DNA from 2 places in the Enterobacter quasiroggenkampii genome. Region 2 is predicted to be linked to the other one. Evidence: predicted binding sites of a transcription regulator. Region 2 holds the regulator's gene; the other holds the start of a gene.
What was found. Region 2 encodes LexA, which represses DNA repair genes until DNA is damaged. Its sites were predicted from a motif close to TNCTGTATGTACATACAGNA; they were not measured.
Positions count from the first base shown of each region.

Region 1: the regulator LexA is predicted to act here: its motif matches at 2,667-2,686, upstream of uvrB (excinuclease ABC subunit UvrB).

Region 1 is NZ_CP143745.1:1,973,232-1,977,257, forward strand. Features, by position in the region: gene bioC (malonyl-ACP O-methyltransferase BioC) at 1-709, shown strand, start outside; gene bioD (dethiobiotin synthase) at 702-1,403, shown strand; gene V1572_RS09435 (ABC transporter ATP-binding protein) at 1,366-2,088, opposite strand; gene uvrB (excinuclease ABC subunit UvrB) at 2,841-4,026, shown strand, end outside.
Region 2 is NZ_CP143745.1:911,566-915,591, reverse strand. Features, by position in the region: gene zur (zinc uptake transcriptional repressor Zur) at 1-490, shown strand, start outside; gene V1572_RS04345 (CsbD family protein) at 538-747, opposite strand; gene dinF (MATE family efflux transporter DinF) at 868-2,205, opposite strand; gene lexA (transcriptional repressor LexA) at 2,269-2,877, opposite strand; gene V1572_RS04330 (diacylglycerol kinase) at 2,986-3,354, opposite strand; gene plsB (glycerol-3-phosphate 1-O-acyltransferase PlsB) at 3,509-4,026, shown strand, end outside.

The sequences.
Region 1 (4,026 bases), 1.1 Mb from region 2:
CGCGCAGAGCTATTCGCAGCATGATGAGCTGCAGCGTCTGAGCGCGCAGGGGCTTCTGGCCGCCCTTGGCGAGAACGGTTTTCCACAGGTGCTGGACGCCGGGTGTGGTCCCGGCAGCAACAGCCGCTACTGGCGCGGGGCAGGAAGCCAGGTGACGGCTATCGATCTCTCAGCCCAGATGCTGGAAGAGGCGCGCCAGCGGCAGGCGGCAGATCGTTATCTGCTGGCCGATATCGAGGCGATCCCGCTGGCAGATGCGCAGTATGATCTGGTCTGGAGCCATCTGGCGGTTCAGTGGTGCAGCAGCCTGCCGCAGGCCTTGCGTGAGCTTTATCGCGTGGCGCGACCGGGCGGGAAGGTGGCGTTTACCACCCTGCTGGAAAGTTCGCTGCCGGAGCTGAATCAGGCCTGGCAGGCAGTCGATGAACAGCCGCACGCTAACCGGTTTTTATCGCATGATCAGGTGACGCAGGCGCTGGCAGGCTGGCGCGCTCGCAGCGTGGTGCAGACCATCACACTCAATTTTAGCGATGCGTTCAGCGCCATGCGTTCGCTGAAGGGCATAGGCGCCACGCACCTGCATACCGGACGCGAGAAAAAACCGCTCACCCGCGGTCAGCTGCAGCGCCTTGAGCTGGCCTGGCCGCAGCAGCGGGGTCAATTCCCGCTCTCCTATCAACTTTTTCATGGGATTATCGAACGTGACTGAACGTTATTTTGTCACCGGCACGGACACAGAAGTGGGCAAAACGGTGGCCAGCTCGGCGCTGCTGCAGGCGGCACGGCTGCTCGGGAAAAACACTGCCGGGTATAAGCCCGTGGCGTCCGGCAGCGAGATGACGGCGGAAGGGTTACGCAACACCGACGCGCTGGCGCTCCAGCGTAACAGCACGCGTGAACTCGCCTATTCCGCGGTGAATCCGTACACCTTTGCCGAGCCGACCTCACCGCACATTATCAGCGCCGATGAAGGTCGTCCGATTGATTTCGCTGTGTTGTCTGCCGGACTGCGGACGCTGGAAAATCAGGCCGACTGGGTGCTGGTGGAAGGGGCTGGCGGCTGGTTTACGCCGCTTTCGGACACGCAGACGTTTGCTGACTGGGTGCAGGCCGAGCAGCTTCCGGTCATTCTTGTCGTCGGCGTCAAGCTGGGCTGCATCAATCACGCCATGTTGACGGCGCAGGCCATACAGCAGGCCGGGCTGCGTCTGGCGGGCTGGATAGCCAACGACGTGGTTGCGCCGGGTAAACGACACCTGGAGTATCTGGCGACGCTCAGGCGCGTCCTGCCCGCGCCGTGCCTCGGGGAGATCCCATGGCTTGCTGACGGCGCGGAAAATGCCGAAACAGGACGTTATCTCGATCTCAGCGTTTTGCTTCCCGCGACATCCAGTGAGCGATAAGCTCATCATCCAGTTCGGTAACGTGGCCCTGCGCCACGTTACGCCCGCGATAGAGCATACAGAAACGGTCCGCCACCCGACGGATAAACGACAGCTGCTGCTCCGCTAACAGCACCGTCATCCCTAACTCCCGGTTTAATCGCCCCAGCAGCTGCACCAGCTTCTGGGCAACGCTGTGCCCCGCGCCTTGCAGGGGTTCATCCAGGATCAGCAGGTGAGGGCGGTTTACCAGCGCATTAGCCAGCGCCAGCTGATACTGGTCGTCCGGAGAGAGCGTGTTCGCGCGGGTTTGCCGCACCCCATAGAGCGCCGGAAACAGGTCGTAAACGTCATTTTTCGCCTCCGGGTTAGGTTTCCCCGTCGCCCGCATGGCGATATGCAGGTTCTCCTCAATCGTTAGCTGAGAGAAGATCCGCCTGTCCTGCGAGACATAGCCAATCCCCGGCCCGGAGCGCTGTTCTGACGGCGGGTGGAGCAAATCACGCGGCGGTGCGCCCGCCTCATACCAGATGATGCTGCCGCTTTCGACAGGCACTTTCCCGGCGATGCAATTCATGAGGGTGGTTTTCCCCATGCCCGGCAGACCAACGACGCCTGTACACATCCCTTGCGGAAAATCTAAATCCACATTCCATAGCGTATGTTGACTTCCGTAAAACTGATTCACTGCACGCAGACTCAACATCTTTCTCTCCTTAAAAATGTGTGTAGGTGTGGCTCGTGGATGAATCTGCAAAACCCCTGCCATAAAGCGGAAAGTGGTTAAAAAAGCGACTTTTTTAGGAATAAGTCACAGAAGCGCGGCGGATAAAAACCGGGCTTGCACATCGACGGTGCTGGTGGTGGTGAGTTGTGGTGCAGAGCCCGAAAGGGTGAAAATGTGAGCAAGATCGCATCGGTTGGTTATGAATGACGCAACTGTTAATCAGCAAAAAATAGCTATAAAAATTTTTTGCCGCCGTCTCGTGGGAAAATCCGGGAATTTGCGGAGCGCCAGTCTGTATGGGCTGGAAGCAGTTATCCACTATTCCTGTGGATAACCATGTGCATTAGAGTTAGAAAACACGCGATAAGCGAGAGAAGACGCGGCTTACGCCCAAATTGACGCGAAACGCGGCTTTAGAAAATATCGTTTAGTTTTTAATTGCTTAGATAAAAGCAATTCCCGTCATGAAAGTGTCACCGGTTGCCACAAAACTATCATTACCTGGCTTGACAAATGTTAAAAAAGAAAAAGTTCTGGGGATAACCTGACCTGACTGGTGTTTTATGTTGTCACAGTCCAAATTTTGGTCGCTATCGCGCTAATCATTCAGGCGCTACTCTAAATATCCTGACATGCTACTGGTTTTTCATCCAGTGTTTTTTACTGGCATTCCTGGCAACAAGGAGTAAAATTACTCACCTGCCGCTTATAACGTCATCAGGTTGTCGCCCATGAGTAAACCGTTCAAATTGAATTCTGCTTTCCGTCCATCTGGCGATCAGCCTGAGGCGATCCGTCGTCTGGAAGAAGGACTGGAGGATGGGCTGGCGCACCAGACGCTGCTGGGGGTCACCGGCTCGGGTAAAACATTTACCATTGCCAACGTGATTGCGGATCTCCAGCGCCCAACGATGGTGCTGGCACCCAATAAAACCCTGGCGGCGCAGCTATACGGCGAGATGAAAGAGTTCTTCCCGGAAAACGCGGTAGAGTATTTCGTCTCCTACTACGATTACTACCAGCCTGAAGCCTATGTGCCGAGTTCTGACACCTTCATTGAGAAAGATGCCTCGGTGAACGAACACATCGAGCAGATGCGACTGTCGGCCACGAAGGCGCTTCTGGAGCGTCGCGATGTGATCGTCGTTGCCTCGGTTTCCGCGATATACGGTCTGGGCGATCCGGATCTCTATCTCAAGATGATGTTGCACCTGACGCAGGGGATGATCATTGACCAGCGCGCGATTTTGCGTCGCCTGGCGGAGCTGCAGTACACCCGCAACGACCAGGCCTTCCAGCGCGGCACCTTCCGCGTGCGCGGTGAAGTGATCGACATCTTCCCGGCAGAATCGGACGATATGGCGCTGCGCGTCGAGCTGTTTGACGAGGAGGTCGAACGCCTGTCGCTCTTCGACCCGCTGACTGGACACGTTGAGTCGGTGATCCAGCGCTTCACCATTTACCCGAAAACGCACTACGTGACGCCGCGCGAGCGTATCGTGCAGGCGATGGAAGAGATCAAAGTGGAGCTGGCCGAGCGCCGTAAGGTGCTGCTGGCGAACAATAAGCTGCTGGAAGAGCAGCGCCTGAGCCAGCGTACCCAGTTCGACCTGGAGATGATGAACGAGCTGGGCTACTGCTCCGGCATTGAAAACTACTCCCGCTTCCTCTCCGGGCGCGGGCCGGGCGAGCCGCCGCCGACGCTGTTTGATTACCTTCCGGCCGACGGTTTGCTGGTGATCGACGAATCCCACGTCACGATCCCGCAGATCGGCGGGATGTACCGTGGCGACCGGGCGCGTAAGGAGACGCTGGTGGAATACGGCTTCCGCCTGCCGTCAGCGCTGGATAACCGTCCGATGAAGTTTGAAGAGTTTGAGGCGCTGGCGCCGCAAACCATCTACGTCTCGGCCACGC
Region 2 (4,026 bases):
GTTAGCGCAGGCCGAAAAGCTGTGTGCGCAACGCAATGTGCGCCTGACTCCGCAGCGCCTTGAAGTCTTACGCCTGATGAGCCTGCAGCAGGGTGCCATCAGCGCCTACGATCTGCTGGATCTGCTGCGCGAAAGCGAGCCGCAGGCAAAGCCGCCAACGGTCTATCGCGCACTGGATTTCCTGCTTGAACAAGGTTTTGTGCACAAGGTGGAATCCACTAACAGCTATGTGCTGTGCCATCTGTTCGATCAGCCCACCCACACATCGGCGATGTTTATCTGTGACCGCTGCGGCGTGGTGAAAGAAGAGGCTGCGGAAGGCGTGGAAGATATTATGCATACGCTGGCAGCGAAAATGGGTTTTGCCCTGCGTCATAACGTGATTGAGGCGCACGGGCTCTGTTCCGCGTGCGTGGAGGTGGAAGCCTGTCGTCATCAGGACGCGTGTCAGCACGACCACTCTATTCTGGTGAAGAAAAAGCCGCGTTAACGGCAAAAGAAAAGGCGGCTTAGAGCCGCCCTGTGGGTTATTCAGCGTTACCAGCGGTAGTCGTTGCGTTTTTCCCAGTCGCCCACTTCTTTTTCCGCCTGGTCTTTTGCGTAGCCGTAACGTTCCTGAATTTTACCGACTAGCTGATCGCGTTTACCTTCGATGACGGTCATGTCGTCATCCGTCAGCTTACCCCACTGTTCTTTCGCTTTACCTTTGAACTGCTTCCAGTTGCCGCCGATTTCGTCTTTATTCATCATCGTGTCCTCTTCGTTAAGCGTCGGGTCGTAACGTCCGTTACGTTCTTTTCTGCTGGACGTGATAATTATTGTAGTTAAGGATTCCGTGGTTAATTTCATATTCGGAATCTTTAACCGTCACGATATATCGGAGCGTGGGGGAAACCAGGTATTGTTTTGCCAGTGTCGATGCCAGATAAACGCCAGCGACAACCCGCGCAGTGAGAGGAAGACGGCCAGGGCCAGCCACAAACCATGATTCCCCAGCCAGGGGAGCGTCAGCAGCGTCAGGCCAAACCCGGCCGCCGCGACGGCCATGCTGTTACGCATTTCGGCCCCGCGCGTCGCACCAATAAACATGCCGTCCAGCAGATAACACCAGACGCCAACCACCGGTAAAACGACTTGCCAGATGAGATAGTGGCTCGCCAGCTCGCGTAGCGCAGGGAGAGAGGTAAGCAATGCAACGATCTGCTCACCAAAGCAGGCGTAAACCAGGCCAAATGCCAGCGCCACCAGTCCCGACTGACGGCAGGCTGCCCGCCAGACATCCCGTAGCTGCCCGCTTTCGCGCGCCCCGTACGCCTGCCCGGAATGCGCTTCAACCGCATAGGCAAAACCGTCCAGCGCGTAGGCGGTAAATGTCAGCAACGTCATCAATACTGCGTTGACCGCGACGATGTCTGGCCCCAGTCGAGCCCCGAAAACCGTCAGTGCCCCGAAGCAAAGCTGGAGAAGAAGCGAGCGCAGCATGATGTCACGGTTGAGGGCCAGCAGCTTACGGATATTGCCGCGCCATGCGGTTTTGAGCAGCGCCAGGGAGATCCCGCGCATGGCCAGTACCCGCCAGACCATCCACAAGCCAATGATAAAGGTCCCGTATTCGGCAATCGCCGTCGCCAGCGCCGCACCCCGCACGTTCATATGCAGACCCATGACCAGCCAGACATCCAAAACGATATTGAGCAGGTTACCCACCACCAGCAAAATCACGGGCGCACGGGCGTACTGCACGCCCAGTAGCCACCCCAGCAGAACCAGGTTAGCCAGCGATGCGGGCGCGCTGAGCCAGCGGATTTCAAGGAAACGTCGCGCCTGCTCTAATACCGCCTCGCTGCCGCCAACAATATGAAGCGCAAGATCGATCAGGGGTGCCCGCAATAAAACGATGAACGCACCCGCGCCAAGCGCGAGGATCAGCGGCTGCACCAGCGCGCGCGCCAGACGCAGCGGATCTTTCGCGCCATAAGCCTGTGCGGTAAGACCGGTAGTGCTCATGCGCAAAAAGAGCAGCAGCATAAACAGGAAGCTGGTTGCCGTCGCGCCAATCGCCACGCCGCCAAGATAAACCGGTGAATCAAGATGGCCTATAACGGCAGTATCGACCAGTCCCAGCAAGGGCACGGTAATATTGGAGAAAATCATCGGCAGAGCAAGACGCCACAATGCCTTATCGGATGCCGTCAGCAGTGACATGAAAGATACCGGGAGTGGGGAATGAATCAGGCTACAGCGGTGCCATAGCCTGTGAGGAAGAGGTTACAGCCATTCACCGTTGCGAATCACCCCGACCGCCAGTCCTTCGATAGAGAAGTTCTGTTCGCGGAGATCGACCACAATGGGTGAAAACTCGCTGTTTTCAGGCAGCAACTGTACGCTGTTACCCTGTTTTTTCAGACGCTTAACGGTCACTTCGTCATCAATGCGCGCCACCACCACCTGGCCGTTTCGCACATCCTGTGTTTTATGCACCGCAAGCAGATCGCCATCAAGAATACCGATGTCTTTCATCGACATGCCGCTGACGCGCAGCAGGAAGTCAGCGCTCGGTTTGAACATGCCAGGATCGACCTGGTAGTGACCTTCAATATGCTGCTGAGCCAGTAAAGGCTCACCGGCAGCAACACGCCCTATCAGCGGAATGCCCGTCTCTTCTTCCACCAGCAGGCGGATACCCCGTGACGCGCCCGAGACAATCTCAATCACGCCCTTACGCGCCAGCGCTTTCAGGTGTTCTTCGGCAGCATTTGGAGAACGGAAACCCAGACGCTGCGCGATTTCCGCACGCGTGGGTGGCATACCCGTCTGGCCGATATGATCCCGGATGAGATCAAACACCTCTTGCTGCCTGGTCGTTAACGCTTTCATTCCGCCCCCTGGGTGTATATACAGTTATGCTGTGAGTATATACAGTCAAAGGCGATTTTGGAACCAAAAACTGCACAAAAAACCAGGGACTTAATTATTCCTCGAGGCTCATCGGAAATGTGACCAAAGCAGCGTGACCCAGGTGATAACGGCAGTGATAATCGCCAGCAACACGGCAGCAGAGCCCATGTCTTTTGCACGGCCAGAAAGCTCATGGAAATCGGAACCAATGCGATCCACAACGGCCTCAATAGCGCTATTAAGAATTTCCACTATCATCACCAGAAGAACGGAACCGATAAGCAGTACGCGGGTAATCGCATCAACATCAAGGAAACAGGCGACGATCACCGCGATGATAGCGGCGACGCCCTCCTGGCGAAAGGCGGCTTCGTTGACCCATGCGGCACGGAAACCTTTCCATGAATAGCCGGCGGCTTTGATGATACGTGTTAACCCAGTGGTATTATTGGCCATTAAAAGAACCTTTTTTAAAAAAGAGCGTCAGTAACAGGAGCCGTAGCGCGTTTCGCTACAGCCTGAAGTATGACGGGTAACAACAGAAATTTTGCGCGCTTTCTGTTATCCTTGCGCCGCAATTGCATTATTAACCAGAGGCTTTACATCGTTTATGTCCGGCTGGCCACGAATTTACTACAAATTACTTAATTTACCATTAAGCATCCTGGTAAAAAGCAAGTCTATCCCAGCAGAACCCGCGCTGGAATTGGGGCTCGATACGTCACGCCCCATTATGTACGTTTTGCCTTATAACTCGAAGGCTGACTTACTGACGCTTCGCGCCCAATGTCTGGCGCATGACTTACCTGACCCGCTTGAACCGCTGGAAGTTGACGGTACGCTGCTGCCGCGCTACGTGTTCATTCACGGTGGACCGCGCGTGTTTACCTATTACACGCCAAAAGAAGAGTCCATCAAGCTGTTCCATGACTATCTCGACCTGCACCGCAGCAATCCCGATCTGGATGTGCAGATGGTGCCGGTATCGGTGATGTTTGGTCGTCGTCCGGGCCGTGAAAAAGGCGAAGAGAATCCGCCGCTGCGCATGCTTAACGGCATCCAGAAGTTCTTCGCGGTCTCCTGGCTGGGACGCGACAGCTTTGTGCGTTTCTCCCCTTCCGTTTCGCT